DNA from 3 places in the Lactococcus sp. S47 genome. Region 3 is predicted to be linked to each of the others. Evidence: riboswitches for the same ligand, from Rfam matches in the RefSeq annotation. Region 3 holds a riboswitch; each other region holds the start of a gene.
What was found. A riboswitch is a leader RNA that binds a small molecule or an ion and turns the genes downstream of it on or off. The one in region 3 is predicted to bind magnesium.

Region 1 (3,201 bases), on a different contig from region 3:
AAGAGGACATTGAAAATAAACTTAAAGAACATTTGAATGCTGAAAAAATTCTTTGGCTTGGGGATGGAATTGACCCAGAAGAAACAAACGGTCACGTGGATGATGTTGCTTGCTTCGTAGCACCAGGGGAAGTTGCATGCATTTATACTGAGGATGAGAAGTCACCTTTTTATGAAGCAGCACAAGATGCCTATAAACGCTTGAGCCAAATGACAGATGCTAAAGGACGTCAACTCAAAGTTCATAAATTGACTTGTCCAGCTAAAAATGTAACGATTAAAAAACAATTTAGAATTGATACAGTTGAAGGAACAATGCCACGTGAAGATGGAGATATTTGTATTGCTTCATATATGAATTTCTTGATTACAAACAAAGGAGTTATCGTACCACAATACGGTGATGAAAATGATGCTCTAGCATTAAAACAAGTTCAAGAGATGTTTCCAGACCGCGAAATAGTTGGCGTGAACACTGTTGAAGTAGTTTATGGTGGAGGAAATATCCATTGTATTACTCAACAACAACCTAAAGCCAAATAAGGAGTAGAGAGGATTTAACAGAAAATGGCAAAACGTATTGTAGTTGCTCTAGGGGGGAATGCTATTTTAACTAGCGACCCTACAGCGCAAGCACAATCTATGGCACTTAATAAGACTGCCGCACAATTAATGCCTTTAATAAAAGACAATGATGTTGAAATGGTCGTCACTCATGGAAATGGCCCCCAAGTTGGTAATTTACTTTTGCAACAACTTGAAAGTAATTCAGTTAAAAATCCGGCAATGCCACTTGATACAGCTGTTGCTATGACTCAAGGGCAAATCGGTTATTGGATGGCACAAGCTTTTACAGAAGCTCTTGCTAATAATGGAATGTCTGATGTTCCATTTGTTTCTGTAGTGACAAGAACAGTAGTTGATGCTAATGATGAGGCTTTTAAAAATCCGACAAAACCTATTGGACCTTTTTATAGCCAAGAAGAGGCTAAAAATATTCAGACTCAATATCCTGATTGGAAATTGATTGAGGATTCTGGACGAGGTTACCGAAGAGTAGTTCCTTCACCTTTACCTCTCAAAATTGTTGAAGCTAACGCAATTAAACCATTGTTAGAATCATCAGCTTTGGTTACAGTATCTGGTGGCGGAGGAATTCCAGTTATTGAAAAAAATAAGGGGTATCAAGGAGTCGAAGCGGTAATTGATAAAGATTTTTCGGCAGCAAAATTAGCAGAACTTGTTGATGCTGATGAACTAGTTATTTTTACCTCTGTCGGTGATGTCTTTTTAAATTTTGGGAAACCTAATCAAAAAGCTCTAGGAGTTGTACCAGTTAGCGAAATGCGTCAATATCTAGAAGAAGGTTATTTTGCGGCAGGTTCTATGAAACCAAAAGTGGCAGCAGCTGTCGCTTTTGTCGAAAATACTGGTAAGCAAGCCACGATTACTTCACTTGAAAATGTGGAAAACTTTGTTAAAAGTGGGGCAGGAACACGGATTGTACCCGATTTAGTTTAAAAAAAGTATTTTTCAAAATAATTTATTTAAAATTTGAAATAAAAAGAATTTAAGTAGGTTACCCATTTTAATTTGACAAAAAGTATAGCTAGTGCTATACTTTTTTTGTAGTAAATAAAAACTAATCATATTAGGTGAGGTTACTCTGAAGAACATAGGTTATCGCTCAAAACTGTCGAGAGACAATAATGGGTAAAGCAGGACTAGTCGAATCAAGGCTTTTCCAAGATAACTAGAAATATCATTTCTTACGTCTCAGAAAGCCAAAACTCAAATGTCGTGATTAAATAGACTAATAATCTATTGATTTTGAGAGCCTCCCTTTATATGAAAAGGAGGCTTTTTATGTCAAGAAGAAAATATCTTGATACAAAACAACCAAAAGTAAAATCTATTATGGGTGATTTTATTTTAATTGGTATTATTTGTTTGTTTGCATTTATTCTTATTGTGACACAAATAACTATTAACCAACCCCTTTCATCGTTACCGTCTCAAAGTTCAGTGGATGATGTCAAGAAAATGCACGATTTTTTATCTATTGGAAACCTTGCGTATTTTTCAATGCGAACAATGTTTCGCATGATTGTAGGAATGATGTGGTCAATTTTATTCTCTGTTATTTGTGGTGTATTGGCAATTAAGTTTAAAACTGCAAGAAGAATTATTTTGCCGATGGTCAATTTCTTAGAATCAGTTCCTTTATTAGGTTTCATGACATTCACTACTGCATTTTTACTTGGATTATATCCAGGTAATGTAATGGGAGCTGAAGCGCTTGCCATTTTTGCAGTATTTACTGGACAAGCATGGAACATCATGTTGTCACTTTACCAAATAATGGAAGTAGTTCCCAAAGATTTGAAAGAAGTAACATCACAATTTCGATATAGTGCTTGGGAAAAATTTTGGCGTCTTGAATTTGTATATTCAATTCCAGGCCTACTATGGAATCTTGTCATATCTCAGTCAGCAGCATGGTTTGCCATTGTTGCAAGTGAACAGGTTACCGTCGCAATCCCTAAGTCTGAAACTTTAATTTTGCCAGGAATTGGCTCTTATATTCAAGTTGCATTAGATCGCGCAGACTTTAAAGCTTGTGGTTTCGCTGTTATTGCTTTAATTATTAATGTCGTCATACTAAATTTCTTAGTTTTTCAACCTTTGGTTAAAGCTACTTATTATTATCGTTATGATGAAGGAACAACTCAAGGTAATCCTCCAAAATCAATTGTATACAATTTAGTAAAAGCATCTAATTTTGGAAAAATATTAATGAAATGGATTCAAAAAATAAAAGATTTCTGGATTTTTAAGTTACCTAGAGTTTGGTATATTCTTAGGATAAATCTTATTTTTAAATATCTAGGAAAAGTTAAGAAATATATTTCAATCATTTGGTATATCCTTTTAGGGTATGCGGTTGTTATCTCTGCTATTAAACTTTATAGATTCTTACCTCATGAAGATTTTTCAATAATCCCTCACTTAATGCTTTTAACTACATTGAGGGTAGTATTAGCAATGCTTATAGCAGCAGCGATTTTTACACCTCTTGGGGTTTGGGTTGCAAGTAACAAAAGACGTTTAAGCTTTATCCAACCAATTGGACAAGTTGTTGGATCGATTCCTTCAAACGTATATACTCCATTCATAGTAATTTTTATTAGTTTAGGGTATA
Region 2 (3,201 bases), 360 kb from region 3:
AAGGAACATAAGCTTTATATTCAGGTTCTGTATTTGAGATATAAATCGCTCCACTATCTACAATTTTATCTGAACCAGGCAAAGTTATTTTACCTGAATCAGTCCCTTGATAGACATCTGAGCCATTAGTATCATTGACAACTTCTACTCCCCCAACATCATTCACAAGATTTACTAAACCGTCCATATTAACAATCATAAAATTATTAAGATTAAGCCCTACTTGATTACCAATGGTTTTCATGGCATAAGTGACAGCAGATGATAACCCACCATTATTAAATCCTAAAGGATAAGCAGCATTCATTTTTTGAGTAGATTGAATTTTTCCAGATGCATCTTCAATATTCGTCATCGTATCTCGTTCCACTGAAATAATAGTGGTTGTTTTTGTCCGAGGATTCAATGTTAAAATAATTTGAGAATCTGAATTTCCATTCCATGAATCTGCACCCCCCCGACTATTATCACCAGTATCCACTCCCATGAGCAAGATAGTTAGTGGTTTTTTTGCAGATATACTAGAACTTTTTATTTTTGTATTTACATGAGTTTTCGTTAATGTTTTCTCTGCTTGAACATAGATAACCGCACTAACTGCCACGACTAAAATAACAAAAAGGGACATAAAACGAACAAAATATACTTTTTTAGACCTTTTTATTTTTTTCTTTTGTCTAATTTCTTTTCTTTTCATATCAAGAATACTTCTTTCTTTTATTAAAAATTATAACTTACTTAAACTCTTTAATTTTTCGTCAGCCGAGCTATTCAAAACCAGTCCTACTGCCAAAGTTGAAATTAAAAATGATGATCCACCTTGTGATAAAAAGGGAAAGGTGACACCTGTTTCTGGAACCAAACCAATTGCTCCACCTAAATTGACAAAAACTTGTATCAACAAAAAAGATGAACAACCAATTGAAATCATTGAATTAAATGGATCTTTTGCCCGCATCCCCACCAAAAGCATTCGGGTAATCATGAAAAAAATGACAGCTAGGATTATAATTCCACCAATGATTCCCAATTCTTCTACTATTACTGAAAATATAAAATCTGTATGAGCTTCAGGCAAAAATCCTTGTTTTTCAATCGAATTCCCCAGTCCTCTTCCAAACCAGCCACCATCTACAATCGCATAATATGAATTAGCAAGTTGATGACCCGAAGAAGCCAAGTCAGTAAAAGGATTAACGAATGCTTTAAATCGAGCATTAATATAAGATCCTGGAATCAAATCGCCTCCACTGATAAAAAGAAAGAGCAAAAAACTAAGACTAATCGTAAGCAACATCTTCCCATAACCTGAAAACCATCGCCAAGAAATTCCACTTGCACCAATCATTATCAAGGCTAAGAGCCCAATAATTGCTGTATTTCCTAAATTAGGCATACTGAGTTCCACTATCATTAGTAAGATAATCGGAAATCGCCATCCCCCTACAACTTTTTTTATGAGATTGTTACCCTTAAAAATTGCTTGAATATCATTTTTCTCAATCTCTTCTTGTCTGTTAGAAAAGATAGAAGCAAGAAACCAAACTGTAAAAAGTTTTGCAAATTCAACCGGCTGAATAGTTCCAATCCCTGGTAAGGGAATCCATCCATGCGCTCCATTCGCTGATGTATTAGGACCCACCCTTGAATAAATCATCAGCAAGATAATAATTAGAAAAATTATTTTTAAAATCTTTTCATTTTTTATAATTCTTAATTTTACTCGATAAATAATAATTAAAGCCACAAAACTTATAATTATAAAGACTCCTTGAGAAATTGCCAATCGATAAGGAGATAGTCCTCGGTTAATTTGATAGGGGACAGTTGCTGAAAACACCATGAGTAAGCCAACAGCTGAAAGAATCAAATAAGGAATCAAAATAGATAAATCTAAAAAACTATTTTTTGTAATTTTTTTATCCATAAATGAATCCCCCTTCGTTAATTTTCCAAATGAACGACAAGAGTATTTCTAGTTGCAAATCAATGAATAACTTTTTCTTTCTTATTTTCTTATTTTTTATTGTTGTATGAATTAATATTTTTGTCATCGGCTTGTACCTCAATTTCTGATTTATAGTAGATTTTGATTGTACAGCTCCAACTCAGAGAACTAGATTAGATTGAAGTGATAAAAATGCTTGTCCACTTTTATGCTATCTTTCTTCCTATAGCTCCCAGGGTCTGAGCCACTGTTATTCTGTGCTTCCATTTTCACCACCTCCTTTTTTATAAAAAAATTGCCTACGCCGGTTGAACGTAGACAAGGTATGATTTCAAAAAGATACACTATCAAGTGAACTAAAGTACCCAGTATCGTTCAAGCTTTAGCTCCGCAGGGCGATGTTGTTGCACTATTTCACGCCTTCTTTTTTCGACGTGAACTGTTGGCCCTCTCATCGTGTCTCCACGACTCTGCGGCAGCAACCCGTATCCCTGTGGTAGCCTCACCTACCGATGGTTAGAAAATCTCTAACCAAAATTGCTTAAATTAAATTTTCAAAATATTTCCTAAGCAAAAAAATTATAACACGACCTATACTTTTAGTCAAATAACAAATGCATTACCTAAATTAAATGTTTTTTTATTGGTTTAAACCTCTTGTTATGACTAAGTTTTTAGAAATTAGAACTAAGAAAAAAATATTATTTTTTAAAATAAAATACCAAAGATTAAAATATACAGACAAAAAGCTTATAATTGAATAATGAATTTCGTTAATAAATAAAAAAACTCCCTAGTCAATGCTGACTAAGGAGTTTTTTATTATATTTATCGAATTCCTAAAGCAATACGGGCATAACGACTCATTTTATCAACTGTCCATGCTGGATACCAAACCAAGTTCACCTTGATTTCACCAACTTCTGGCACTTCTTTCAAAGCATCATGAATTTGTTCAGTCAAAAGGTCCGCCAAAGGGCAACCCATTGTTGTCAATGTCATTTTAATTTCTGTAAATCCGTTATCTTCAAAGCTAATTTCATAAACTAATCCGAGGTTGATAATATCAATCCCAAGCTCTGGGTCAATGACGTTTTCAAGGGCAGAGAGAATTTTGTCCTTGATTTCATTCACTTGCTCTTCTGTGTATTTATCTGCCATTTTATCTCCTTAGGCTGTCATAAAAAGCAAAACTTTAAAAGTTGAACGAATGTGCTTTCTAGGACAAATCCAAATTGTCAAATTCTTTTTAC
Region 3 (3,201 bases):
AAAAAATCGTAAAATTGTTTTTGTCATTAGTCCACAATGGTTTTCAAAACAAGGAATTGTTGAAAGTGAATTGAAAAACTTTGTATCCAAAGGTGAGATTTACGGTTGGTTAAAAGAAGCAAACCCTAAAGCAGATACCACCACCCAACTTGCAAAACATTTATTAAGATTTAGATCGCTTAAATCTGAAGAGACGATTTATAATTCTCTTGGACGTCTAGCAGATAAAAAACCACTGACCGCTCTACAAAAAATGACTGTGGCGACCAATCTTCAGTTTTGGCGAAAAGAAGATTTACTCTTCTCAAGTGTTTCACAATTCACAGCACAACCTCTTGGACTTACACCAAAAATTAATAAGTTTGCTAAAGAATTACCCAATGATCCAACCTCTGAAAACTTAGAAAAATTGGCAGTTGACCAAGGAAAAGATAGTTCAAATAACAATCCTTTCCAAATCAATAATAAAGTTTGGGATAAGAAAATAAAATCTAAATATAAACATCTAGAAAATTACAAAAAACATGTTTCCTATTTAGAAAGTCCAGAGTATCAAGATTTCCAACAGCTCTTAAATGTGTTTGCCAAAAATAATAATGATGTTTTATTTGTTATTCAACCAGTAAATGGCTCATGGTCATCTTACACTGGAGTATCAAAAGCAACACTCGAAAATTTCAGCTCTAAAATTAAAACACAATTGCGCAGTCAAGGCTTTTATCAAATTGCTGACTTAACAGATATGTATAACACGCCTTATGCCTCTGGTGATACTGTTCACTTTGGTACTAAAGGTTGGTTAGCCACAGACAAAGCGATTGAAAAATTCATGAAGACACCAAGCAAGGTCAACTATCATATTGATAATTCGTTATTTTTATCAAAAGATTGGGCAATGAATGGTGCAACAGAGTCTATAGTAAATTAAAAATAAAAAAGATTGACAAAAAAGAATATGTCAGTTATAATAATAAAGGTTATGTCTATGACATAATCGTCGGTAGGTGAGGCTACCGCAGGGATACGGGTTGCTGCCGCAGAGTCGTGGAGACACGATGAGAGGGCTAACAGTTCACGTCGACAAACAAGGCGTGAAATAGTGCAACAACATTGCCCTGCGGAGCTAAAGCTTGAACGATAGCTTGTAACTGATTCGCTCTATAGTAGTGGTATCTTTTTTGGAATTATTCCCTTGCCTACGTTTAAGTTTTGTAGGCAAGGTTTTTTATATTTAAAAAGGAGGTGAAAACGGAAATGGAATCCCAGAGTATTAATAGTCCCGAGCCTGATAGGCCGCAGATAATTAACGTGATAAGAGCAGCTTTCCGTTTTTATCACCTTCTTTAAAGTGCCTAACGTTTGGGACTGTACACACAAAAATATTATAGAATATGAGGTACAGACCAATGAAAAAAATTAGAAAAACACTCGAAAACACAAAAAGAGCTACAACATTTGTAGATAACAATGAAATAAATGCAAGATTAGAATTTGCAAAAACTTCTACAAAAGAGGAGCTATTTCAAAAATTTAAAACATCAAATAAAGGATTAAGTGAAGAACAAGTAGAAATCTCTCGTGAACAATATGGAGATAATACGATTACGCGTGGTAAAAAAACTTCACTTATTAAACGGCTTTATCAAGCGTTCATCAATCCTTTTACCATTATATTGTTTGTCTTAGCATTAGTTTCAGCTTTTACGGATATTATCTTAGCAGCTCCTGGTGAGAAAAATCCCCAAGGACTCATTATCATTACTACAATGGTTTTAATCTCAGGAATTCTGCGTTTCGTTCAAGAGACTAGAAGTGGAAATGCTGCTGAGAATCTCTTAAAAATGATTACGACGACGACAAACGTTCATAGATTAGAATCAGGAAGTCAAGAGATTCCTATTGAAGAAGTTCTCGTAGGCGATATTATCCATCTATCAGCTGGAGACATGGTTCCAGCAGACCTTAGGATTATTCAAGCAAAAGACTTATTTATCAGCCAAGCCTCTTTAACTGGTGAAAGCGAACCAGTAGAAAAACTAGATTTAGCTACTGATGAAAAAGATGATTCAATCACAGAGTCAGTAAACCTAGCCTTCATGGGTTCAAATGTCATTTCTGGTAGTGCTTATGGAGTTGTAATTGCAACTGGAGATGCGACCATTTTTGGTGAAATGGCAAAAAGTGTAACCGAAGACTCAACTAAAACAACTTTTGAAAAAGGCGTTAACTCAGTTTCATGGGTCCTTATTCGCTTTATGTTAGTTATGGTTCCATTTGTCTTATTGATCAATGGTTTCACTAAAGGTGATTGGATGGAAGCCGCACTATTTGCTTTAGCAGTTGCTGTTGGTTTAACACCAGAAATGTTACCAATGATTGTGACAACTTGCCTAGCAAAAGGTGCAGTCACAATGTCAAAAGAAAAAACAATCATCAAGAACCTAAATTCTATTCAAAATCTAGGTTCAATGAATATTCTCTGTACTGATAAAACTGGAACATTAACACAAGATAAAGTAGTATTAATGCGTCATTTAGATATTCATGGGCAAGAAAATATTCGAGTATTAAGACATGGATTTTTGAATAGTTACTACCAAACTGGTTTAAAGAATTTAATGGATTTGGCAATTATCGAAGGAGCCGAAGCCAAGCAAGATAAAAATCCTGAACTGGGTGGTCTAAGTAGTAAATATACAAAAGTTGATGAAATTCCTTTTGATTTTGAAAGACGTCGGATGAGTGTTGTAGTAAAAAGCAATACTAATGGAGCGACTTCAAAAACTCAAATGATTACTAAAGGTGCAGCTGAAGAAATGTTAGACATCTGTACTTTGGTTGAAGATAAGAAAAATGTTGTTCCTTTAACTCCTGAACTCAGAGCATACATTCTGAAAAAAGTTGATGAACTTAACGAAGAAGGAATGCGCGTGATTTTAGTCGCTCAAAAAACAAATCCTTCACCAGTAGATACATTCTCGGTTCAAGATGAATCTGAAATGGTGTTAATGGGTTATCTTGCCTTTCTTGATCCACCCAAAGAATCTACAGCAAAAGCAATCAAAGCACTCAATAAATATGGGGTATCAGTTAAAATCTTGACTGGTGATAACGATAAAGTTACTCGTTCAGTTTGCAAACAAGTAGGACTTCCAGTTGATAAAACTATTTTAGGTTCTGATATCGACCAATTAGATGATA

Region 1: another riboswitch for magnesium. It lies ahead of IAE52_RS06105 (ABC transporter permease subunit); the one in region 3 lies ahead of mgtA (magnesium-translocating P-type ATPase).
Region 2: another riboswitch for magnesium. It lies ahead of IAE52_RS00250 (FtsW/RodA/SpoVE family cell cycle protein); the one in region 3 lies ahead of mgtA (magnesium-translocating P-type ATPase).

The regions. Positions count from the first base shown of each region.
Region 1 is NZ_JACVUB010000004.1:231,296-234,496, forward strand. It holds gene aguA (agmatine deiminase) at 1-542, shown strand, start outside; gene arcC (carbamate kinase) at 567-1,520, shown strand; M-box (ykoK) riboswitch at 1,640-1,809, shown strand; gene IAE52_RS06105 (ABC transporter permease subunit) at 1,866-3,201, shown strand, end outside.
Region 2 is NZ_JACVUB010000001.1:52,117-55,317, reverse strand. It holds gene IAE52_RS00255 (LCP family protein) at 1-697, opposite strand, end outside; gene IAE52_RS00250 (FtsW/RodA/SpoVE family cell cycle protein) at 728-1,927, opposite strand; M-box (ykoK) riboswitch at 2,308-2,469, opposite strand; gene IAE52_RS00245 (metal-sulfur cluster assembly factor) at 2,777-3,109, opposite strand.
Region 3 is NZ_JACVUB010000001.1:411,712-414,912, reverse strand. It holds gene dltD (D-alanyl-lipoteichoic acid biosynthesis protein DltD) at 1-928, shown strand, start outside; M-box (ykoK) riboswitch at 990-1,150, shown strand; gene mgtA (magnesium-translocating P-type ATPase) at 1,407-3,201, shown strand, end outside.